DNA from 2 places in the Thalassobacillus sp. C254 genome. Region 1 is predicted to be linked to the other one. Evidence: a T-box and tRNA genes for the amino acid it is inferred to sense, from the RefSeq annotation. Region 1 holds a T-box; the other holds one or more tRNA genes.
What was found. The T-box of region 1 lies ahead of tyrS (tyrosine--tRNA ligase). A T-box ahead of a tRNA ligase gene usually reads a tRNA of that ligase, here a tRNA-Tyr.
Positions count from the first base shown of each region.

Region 2: it encodes a tRNA-Tyr, which carries the amino acid that the T-box ahead of tyrS (tyrosine--tRNA ligase) is inferred to sense. The anticodon was not compared.

Region 1 covers NZ_BAXQ01000005.1:105,002-109,412, reverse strand. Annotated here, with positions in the region: partial or broken gene JCM19033_RS07460 (ABC transporter ATP-binding protein) at 136-1,274, shown strand; gene tyrS (tyrosine--tRNA ligase) at 1,459-2,706, opposite strand; T-box leader at 2,751-2,974, opposite strand; partial or broken gene JCM19033_RS07450 (MarR family winged helix-turn-helix transcriptional regulator) at 2,988-3,498, opposite strand; gene JCM19033_RS23300 (hypothetical protein) at 3,768-3,953, opposite strand; gene JCM19033_RS07445 (STAS/SEC14 domain-containing protein) at 4,158-4,411, shown strand, end outside.
Region 2 covers NZ_BAXQ01000012.1:15,661-20,071, reverse strand. Annotated here, with positions in the region: gene JCM19033_RS25780 (hypothetical protein) at 1-21, opposite strand, end outside; gene JCM19033_RS25775 (anti-sigma factor) at 29-283, opposite strand; gene sigW (RNA polymerase sigma factor SigW) at 302-865, opposite strand; gene JCM19033_RS12250 (aspartyl-phosphate phosphatase Spo0E family protein) at 1,081-1,248, shown strand; tRNA gene JCM19033_RS12245 (tRNA-Ala) at 1,420-1,495, opposite strand; tRNA gene JCM19033_RS12240 (tRNA-Gly) at 1,504-1,577, opposite strand; tRNA gene JCM19033_RS12235 (tRNA-Gly) at 1,584-1,658, opposite strand; tRNA gene JCM19033_RS12230 (tRNA-Lys) at 1,764-1,839, opposite strand; tRNA gene JCM19033_RS12225 (tRNA-Tyr) at 1,856-1,941, opposite strand; tRNA gene JCM19033_RS12220 (tRNA-Glu) at 2,043-2,117, opposite strand; gene JCM19033_RS12215 (D-alanine--D-alanine ligase) at 2,284-3,153, opposite strand; gene JCM19033_RS25770 (hypothetical protein) at 3,063-3,500, opposite strand; gene JCM19033_RS23495 (UDP-N-acetylmuramoyl-tripeptide--D-alanyl-D-alanine ligase) at 3,521-4,387, opposite strand; gene JCM19033_RS23490 (Mur ligase family protein) at 4,342-4,411, opposite strand, start outside.

The DNA of each region.
Region 1 (4,411 bases):
CTAAAGTAGTTCACCTTTCTGTTATACAACCTGCACAAACTATGAAACTTATTTTGATGCAGATGTAATATATTAAAACGCTTACATTGATTTTATACTAGAAACATACTTACACTTTAAAAAGGAAGTGAGAATATGGCTAAAATCAAACTTAATGAGATTTATAAAATTTACGGTGGAGATGTCACAGCTGTAGAAAATTTTAATTTGGATATAGAAGATAAAGAATTTATTGTTTTCGTTGGTCCATCAGGCTGTGGAAAATCTACTACATTAAGAATGATTGCTGGGCTCGAGGATATTAGTAATGGAGACTTGGTTATAAATGGAAAGCGAATGAATGATATCCCTCCTAAAGACAGAGATATAGCTATGGTCTTCCAAAATTACGCTCTTTATCCTCATATGAGTGTATATGATAATATGGCTTTTGGTCTGAAGCTTCGAAAGTTTAGCAAAAAAGAAATTAAAGAACGAGTGGATAATGCAGCAGACATTCTAGGTTTAAAAGACTATTTGAATAGAAAACCAAAAGCTTTATCTGGAGGACAACGACAAAGAGTTGCGCTTGGAAGGGCAATTGTACGAGATCCCCAAGTTTTCCTTATGGATGAGCCGCTTTCAAACCTTGATGCAAAACTACGCGTGCAAATGCGTGCTGAAATAATTAAGCTCCATCAACGCCTTCAATCTACAACGATATATGTAACCCATGACCAGACGGAAGCAATGACTATGGCAAGTCGGATAGTCATAATGAAGGATGGAGTTATCCAACAAGTAGGTACTCCAAAAGAGGTTTATGAAAAACCAATAAATGTATTTGTTGGTGGATTTATAGGCTCTCCGGCTATGAATTTCATTGAGGGAACATTAAAAAATAACAAATTTGTAACAGAAAACACAGAAATAACTATTCCAGAAGGAAAGCTTAAGCAATTAAAACAAGAATCTTTGCCACATAATAAATTGATTTTAGGGATAAGACCTGAAGATGTTCATGATGAGCTTGTATTTATCGATTCTTCACCAGATTCAAAGATCACTTTAGATATTGAGGTCGCAGAGATGAATGGAGCGGAAACATTACTTAACAGTACCATAGACGGCCAAAAATTGATTGCAAAGATTGATTCCCGAACGGATATCGCTAGTGCAGTAAATTAGAGGTTGCTTTCAATATGCATAAAGTACATTTCTTCCATCCTGATACAGAAGAAAGGCTTACTTACACTTCCAATGAAGAAGAAAAAAAATCAGCTATAAGCGGTTAACCATAACCTTTTCTTTAAAAGATTACGTTTATTAAGATAGACCCAAGAAAAGATCACTTGGGTCTTTTTATTTAGCTAGATTAGAATCAATAGAATAAGCTATACTTCCATGTAATATTTTAAAAGTTCCCCAAGAAGAAATTATCAAAAAAAGTACAACAAAGCTGTTGTACCTTCCCCTCTATTATAATTTTATTTTAGCAAATTTACGTTTTCCTACTTGTACGATTAAGCCATTACTCAAGGTAATAACAGCTCCCGTATTTTCTATTCTGTTCCCATCCACCTTGACACCTCTATTTTCAATCATGCGCCGGGCTTCGCTTTTAGACTTCAAAAGATTCAGCTGAACAAGGAGATCTATTACGGATACTTCGGGGTTGCCCTCCCATTCATACTCTTGAATGACTTCTGGTGTTTTCCCTTGTTGAAAGACAGAGACAAAGTGCTGCTCTGCCTGTTCAGCTGCTTCCCTTCCGTGATACATCTCAACAATCGTTTTTCCTAATAACATCTTGGCATCTCTTGGGTGAAGCTCCCCTGACTGTACCTTGTTCTTTATCGTTTCAACCTCAGTTGGGGATAAATTTGTAATGAGTTCAAAGTATTTGATGAGCAATTCATCTGGAATGGACATTGCTTTTCCGTACATCTCATTTGGACTTTCATCAATACCAATGTAGTTTTTCTTTGACTTTGACATCTTTTCTACACCATCAATGCCTTCCAATAGAGGCATTAACATCGCTACCTGCGGTTCTTTATTAAACCTTTCTTGAAAGTGCCTGCCCATAAGAACATTAAAGTGTTGATCGGTTCCCCCAAGTTCTATATCACTTTCTAAAATGACAGAGTCATATCCCTGCATGACCGGGTAGAAAAATTCATGAAGGGAGATCGGTTTACGAAATGCCATCCGCTCCTCAAAATCGTCTCTTTCAAGGAGCCGGGCAACAGTGACCTTCCCGGCCAGGTTGATCACCTCTTCAAATTGTAAGGGACTGAGCCATTTTGAATTATAGTGAAGTTCTACTTTCTCCATATCAATTACTTTTCCAAATTGTTCGAAGTAGGTTTTTGCATTTTGTCGTACTTCTTCATCGGTCAACTGCGTTCTGGCAACAGACTTCCCTGTAGGATCTCCGATTTTTCCAGTAAAATCACCAATAATGACCTGAATGGTATGGCCATTCTCTTGGAACTGTCTGATTTTATTGAGTACCACCGTGTGGCCAAGGTGAACATCTGGAGCCGAAGGATCTAATCCAAGCTTAATTTTTAATGGCTTGCCTTCAACAATAGATTTCACCAATTTGTTTTCCAGCTCTTCGGTTGGTATTATCTCACGAACTCCCTGCACATAAAGATCTAATTGTCTTTGGACTTCTCTTGCCTGTTCTTCTGTTAATTGCTTTTCACTTGTACTCATCATCGTCTTCCTTTCTCTAAATAAAATATAAAAAACCACGCCCCTGCTAAAGGGACGTGGTTATTGTTGTACGCGGTACCACCCTTTTTGAAGAGCATGAACTGCTCTTCCACTCATTTCGTTAACGGTATCACCCGTTCTTTGCTGCTGCACATTCACAAAGACATCTCTAGGAGGTAATTCATAGCTGCCTTTATGTCAGTTCACACCAGCCACTGACTCTCTGCAAAAGGGAGGTAGACTACTACTAAGTTCCTATCATCGATTTTTATATTTACTTTTACTTAAAAGTTGTTCCCTTTAATGACTTTCCGCAACAGTTCAGAGACTTGCTTTTTTCCTCTTCCCCTAAACTACTGACAATCTCGACCTCTCCCTGGTGAAAGCGAGGATATAGCTCCTGCATGACTTCCCTGCCCTTTTCGGTGATCGAAAGGTACGTCATACGCCTGTCACGATTATCTGTACTTCGCTGGCAAAGATTCTTTTTCTCCAGTGTTTTCGTAATGTTGCTAACCGTCGCTTTGCTCACTGCTGAGAGTTCTGCAGCTCTTTTTGTTTCAACGCTTTTCCATACCCACAAATCATAAAGGATGGAAACGCAGTCCAGGAGAGTCCGTAATCTGCAAGGACTTCACGCTCCATTTTATTTCTCAAGCCCTGTGCAATCCGATAAATATTTGTAACCACTGCGATAGATTCTAAATGTAACGATTCGATAGGCAGTTTCGTTAAATGATTGATCGTATCAATTTCTTCCGGAAGCAATTCACTATCATTATCAAAGGAATGGATGACGGCCACCTCGTTTTCATAATCATTAGCTATGAAACGATTTTAGCAAAAACATTTGCAGGTGACAATAACAACATAAAAAATCTTTTCTCAATAATTTTTTACTTTCTCTAATTGTTATAAAATGGTGACCATGGTTTATACAAACTGAGGAGATAAAAGAAAGGACCCTCTTCTTAAAGGGCCCCCTCCCCTTATTCATCCTGCTCCCCCCAGCATTGCCTTCTTTTGATACCCGCATCTTTTACAAACATACACACGAACAGACTTCAATTCCTGATCATAACCCTTGTGTTCATAGTGATGGAAACCCACTCTGCATAATAAAGGCTTGGCTTTTTTACGACAAGTGAAGCGATGACATGCAAGATAATACCAACGATCATGGCGCTCAATGCGTACATCCACATTGCCTCAAAGTCAATGAGGAGCATTATCGCTCCAATAAAAACCAACGTTCAGGCACTAAATTTCACTTTTTCAAACATAACATCCTCCCTCTCCTCCTTATGCTCTATACCCCCTTAACTATTCCTATAAAAGATACAACCTTCCCTCAATCTGCTTAAATCATGAATTGTTTCTCTCTTAATCATCCGATTATTGTGTCCCTTGGAACGGGTATTATAAAAGGACACTACGTCGCGGAGGTGAGGCATATGATTAAAGAGCTTCCCATAAGTGAGAAAGAGATTGTGGCCTTTGAGGCCCAGGAAACACTTACCGAAGAAGAATTCCAGCAGGTAGCCGAAACTGTTAAATCCCGTATTAATAAGTATGAAACCGTCCGGCTCATGATCGTTCTCCCCCACTTTGTATTTCGGAAAGTTACTACGATAGAAAGCCGGATCAGTTTTTTAAAAGATCATCTGGGTTATATTGAAAAGTTGGCCCTCGTAGGTGATGAAGACCA
Region 2 (4,411 bases), on a different contig from region 1:
GATAGCAGAGGCTGCAGCCACCGGGTGGTTATACGCCCATTTTTCCAGGCAGCTCTTTTTCTTTTTTAGGGAGCTGTTCCATTACACTGGCTGTGAAAGAGCCAGGAGCCTCTAAATGCGAGGCACTTTGTATAAAAGCTATTGTTTTTGTTGTTTCATGATAATGGGAATGGCAAGTGCTGCACTTTTTTAAGTGCTCATAGAACGAGGCTCTTTCTTTCGCGTCTAACTCTTCGTTAAAATATCTTTTTAGCACTCGATCATGGTAGTGATCACAAGCCATGGTAACTCCCTCCCTTCATCATGCGCCGCCAAGTCGCTTTCTTAACGCTTCCCTTCCTCTATGCAAGTGAGTTTTCACGGTATTTGCCGGCAGATCTAATATGTCACTAATTTGTTTTATGGGCAAATCTTCTATGTACCTTAAAATAATAGCTGACCTGTATTTAGGAGGCAAGTAAGAAATTTCCTTTTGAATCCACTCCTGCATTTCTACAGTTACCACTTCTTCCTCAGGCAATGGCCCTGCTGCTGCAACCTGTGAGTAACCGGTGACGCCCTCTGTACCTTTCACCTCTGCATCCAGTGAATAATCAGGCTTCTTTTTCCGTAAGCGGTCAATACATAAATTTGTAGCAATGCGGAACAGCCAGGTAGAAAACTTCCTTTGCTCATCAAAGCTTTCAATATTGGCATAAGCTCTTAAAAAAGCTTCCTGTGCAACATCCTGTGCTTCATGAGCGTTTCCTGTCATACGATAAGCAATTTGGTATACTTTATCTTTATAAAGATCGATCAATTCTGCAAACGCCTCTTGATCCCCGTTTTTCACTTCTTTAATCAGCCGTTTTACCAGGGCATCCATTATCTCAACCTCCGCCCAGCTCGGGTCCTTCTTCTACGAAAGAAGGAGCTTTAAAGTTTCATTATCTCGATAAGAAAATCAATCTTCCTTATTGTACCAAAATTTTTTTCGCACCAAGATATGCATATGGAAGATTTTTTAAAAATATGCTATTTGTAATGTTTGCTTTTCCTAAATTGGGGGTATACCATATTTAGGAAAAAGTGGAGAAAGAGGTGAAGATTGTGCCGGAAGAAAGCCTCATCAATGAAATTGAGATGATCAGGGAGCAATTGAATAAAGAAGCGTGGAGTAAGCCTCTGTTCTCCAACGAGGTCGTTCAACTAAGCAAGAAACTCGACTCATTATTAAATAAATATGACTCTTATTTTGCAAAGCATTAATTACCTTCAGTGATGACTGAGGGATATTTTTTTCTTCTCTTGTTCTTTGGGAAAGCTGTTTTACCGATGACAGTCTCTAAACATGCGTTCATTTTCTTTTGCTTCCTGAACTATGGTATGTATAAAAACACAAAAAAACCTTAGTGCATCACTAAGGATCGTTATCATTATTGGTGGAGCCTAGCGGGATCGAACCGCTGACCTCCTGCGTGCAAGGCAGGCGCTCTCCCAGCTGAGCTAAGGCCCCTTCTTATATGGAGCGGGTGATGGGAATCGAACCCACGACATCAGCTTGGAAGGCTGAGGTTTTACCACTAAACTACACCCGCAGATTATGGAGCGGAAGACGGGATTCGAACCCGCGACCCCCACCTTGGCAAGGTGGTGTTCTACCACTGAACTACTCCCGCATGCAAGAAGACAAACGAGAATCCGTACTTATGTAAACCATATTAAAACATGTCGGCAAAAAAGCCGACTCTAACACGTCCATGAATGGGCAACTATTAAGTAAATGGTGAGCCATGGAGGATTCGAACCTCCGACCCTCTGATTAAAAGTCAGATGCTCTACCAACTGAGCTAATGGCTCGTCCATATAAATAAAATGGTGGAGGGGGACGGACTCGAACCGCCGAACCCAGAGGGAGCAGATTTACAGTCTGCCGCGTTTGGCCAACTTCGCTACCCCTCCAAAAAAGATACCTTCCAATTAAAACATATTAAGGTTTCCATGTCAACCTCAATTATATTTTAAGAAAAAAACAAAGCCCTCTTCCATGAGAGCAAAAGTAGTGGTGACCCGTACGGGATTCGAACCCGTGTTACCGCCGTGAAAGGGCGGTGTCTTAACCACTTGACCAACGGGCCATGTTGAAATGAATATATATTGTCTCACTGACAAAAAATATTATATATCAAACTATATTATAAATCAATAGGTTATTACTATTTTTAGAGAAAAAATTTAAAATCTCTTTATTTCTTTTAAAAAAAGGGAAGAGGCTGCCTTTGATGGCTGCCTCTTTTAGCTTTCCTAACGGTTACTCGATTTTGAGCCGCCTTTGCTTCCACCTTTTGCTCCTTGAGCACTATGCAAAGAAAATAAGTTAGAATCAATCGAAAACGTAAGCTTTTCTCTTTCTCTTTTACGCTTTAAAGCAAATTGAATCATTTGGTGAGTAAGCTGCTTGAAGTCTTTTCCAGCTGGATCCCATAAGTAAAAAGATAAAGAACCGGGAATGGTGTTAATTTCATTTATATATACTCTTTGTTCGCTGTTATCAATAAGGAAATCAATACGAGAGACGCCGCTGCAGCCAAGAAGCTGAAATGTATCAATGGCAAGGTCTTTCACTTCTTCTTCAAGGTTTCCTGGAATGTCTGCAGGAATAATACGGTCTGTGCTTTCCATTCCTTTAGAGGCTCCGCCTCCTCCTTTACCGCCACCTTGATATTTGTCCTGGTAGCTCAAGATTTCTTCGGTTTTCAGAACTTCTTCAATAACGGAAGCTTCTGCATCCTCGTAATCTCCTAAGACAGAGCAGTTTACCTCTTTCATATCGGTCACCATTCGTTCCACAACAATTTTGGCGGCAAATTCCATGGCTTCCTCTACAGCTGTTTCTAATTCTTCCCGGTTTCCTGCTTTGCTGATTCCCACACTAGAGCCAAGATTAGCCGGCTTGACAATTACCGGATATTGAAGCCTTTCTTCTATCTCTTCGATAAAATCCTCGCTGTCTGCATTCCACTGGCTATTATAAAACCATACGTAATCAAGAATCGGCAGACCTGAGTCCCTTAATACCTGCTTCATGAGAATTTTATCCATTCCAACAGCAGATGATGGAACATCACAGCCAACATAAGGCAGGTCAAACAATTCAAATAACCCTTGAAGCACGCCGTCTTCTCCAAATGTACCGTGAATGATTGGGAAGCTACATCAATCTCAGCCATTATTTTCTTTCCAAATTTAGGGGCAGGGTCTTTCTGCAGAGCAACTCCGCCCGCCTCATTCTTCGTGACAATGACCTTTTGAGCCTCTGAAAGAAGCTTTTTGATATCCTTATATTTATCAATATCCAGGAGCTGTTCTCCCGTATACCAGTTCCGATCCTTACTTATATATACTGGTATAACCTCATACTGGCTGCTGTCCATCTCATTGATGGCCTGGAGAGCTGAGATTACAGAAACCTCATGCTCAACAGAGACACCGCCAAAAAATACTCCGACTCTAGTTTTCATGCCGCTTTCCTCCTAATTTCTCACTCATTGAATGTATCGGGTAAATCATTCTCTAAAAGAACCACTGATTTTTGAGTTGCAAGCTCATTCATTTTGTCTAAAGCTTCTTGCAGGTTTCTTGCTACAAAGTACTGGGATTCGGGGTACCCTTTTTCCTTTAAGCCATCCTGCAAAGGAATTGTTTGTTTTTTTCCGACGAGAATAACAAAGTCACAAGCGTCAGCTGCGTGCATCCCTAACGCTTTGTTTAATTCATACTCTCTATCTCCCAGTTCAATCATCCCGGGAGTAATCAGAATCTTGTATTCTGGCATCTGTCCCAGAACCTCAAGAGCCATCTTTGAACCAACCGGATTGGAGTTAAAGGCATCATCAATGATCGTGATGTTTCCATTCGGCTTTTTAAGTTCAAGACGGTGCGGAACAGGCTGTGCCTTTTTGACTGCTTGTGCAATCTTTTCAAGGGAAATACCCTTCTCTGATCCAATGGCTACCGCTGCGAGGATGTTGTAAATATTATGACGGCCAAGCAGCTTCGTCTGCATTTCCACAGAGGTTCCATCGTACTTTGTAACGGTAAAATGAGTTCCTTTTGAGGAATAAGTAATATCAGTAGCCCGGTAATGGAGGTCCTCTGCATCAATGCCGTAATACATGGTTCTGACTTTATTTTTTTGTTGGTATGCCATAATGTTCTCATCGTCTTTATTGACAAACGCTGTCCCATCATGAGGCAATGTTTCTACAATCTCGTATTTTGTTTTCTTAATATTATCAAGAGTCTTGAAGGTGTCCAGATGCTGTTCTCCGATAGCAGTCAGAACACCGTATTTGTGATGAACTAACTCACAGATTTCCTGAATATCATGCTCTTGCTTAGCGCCCATTTCTGCAATGAAGATTTCGTGATA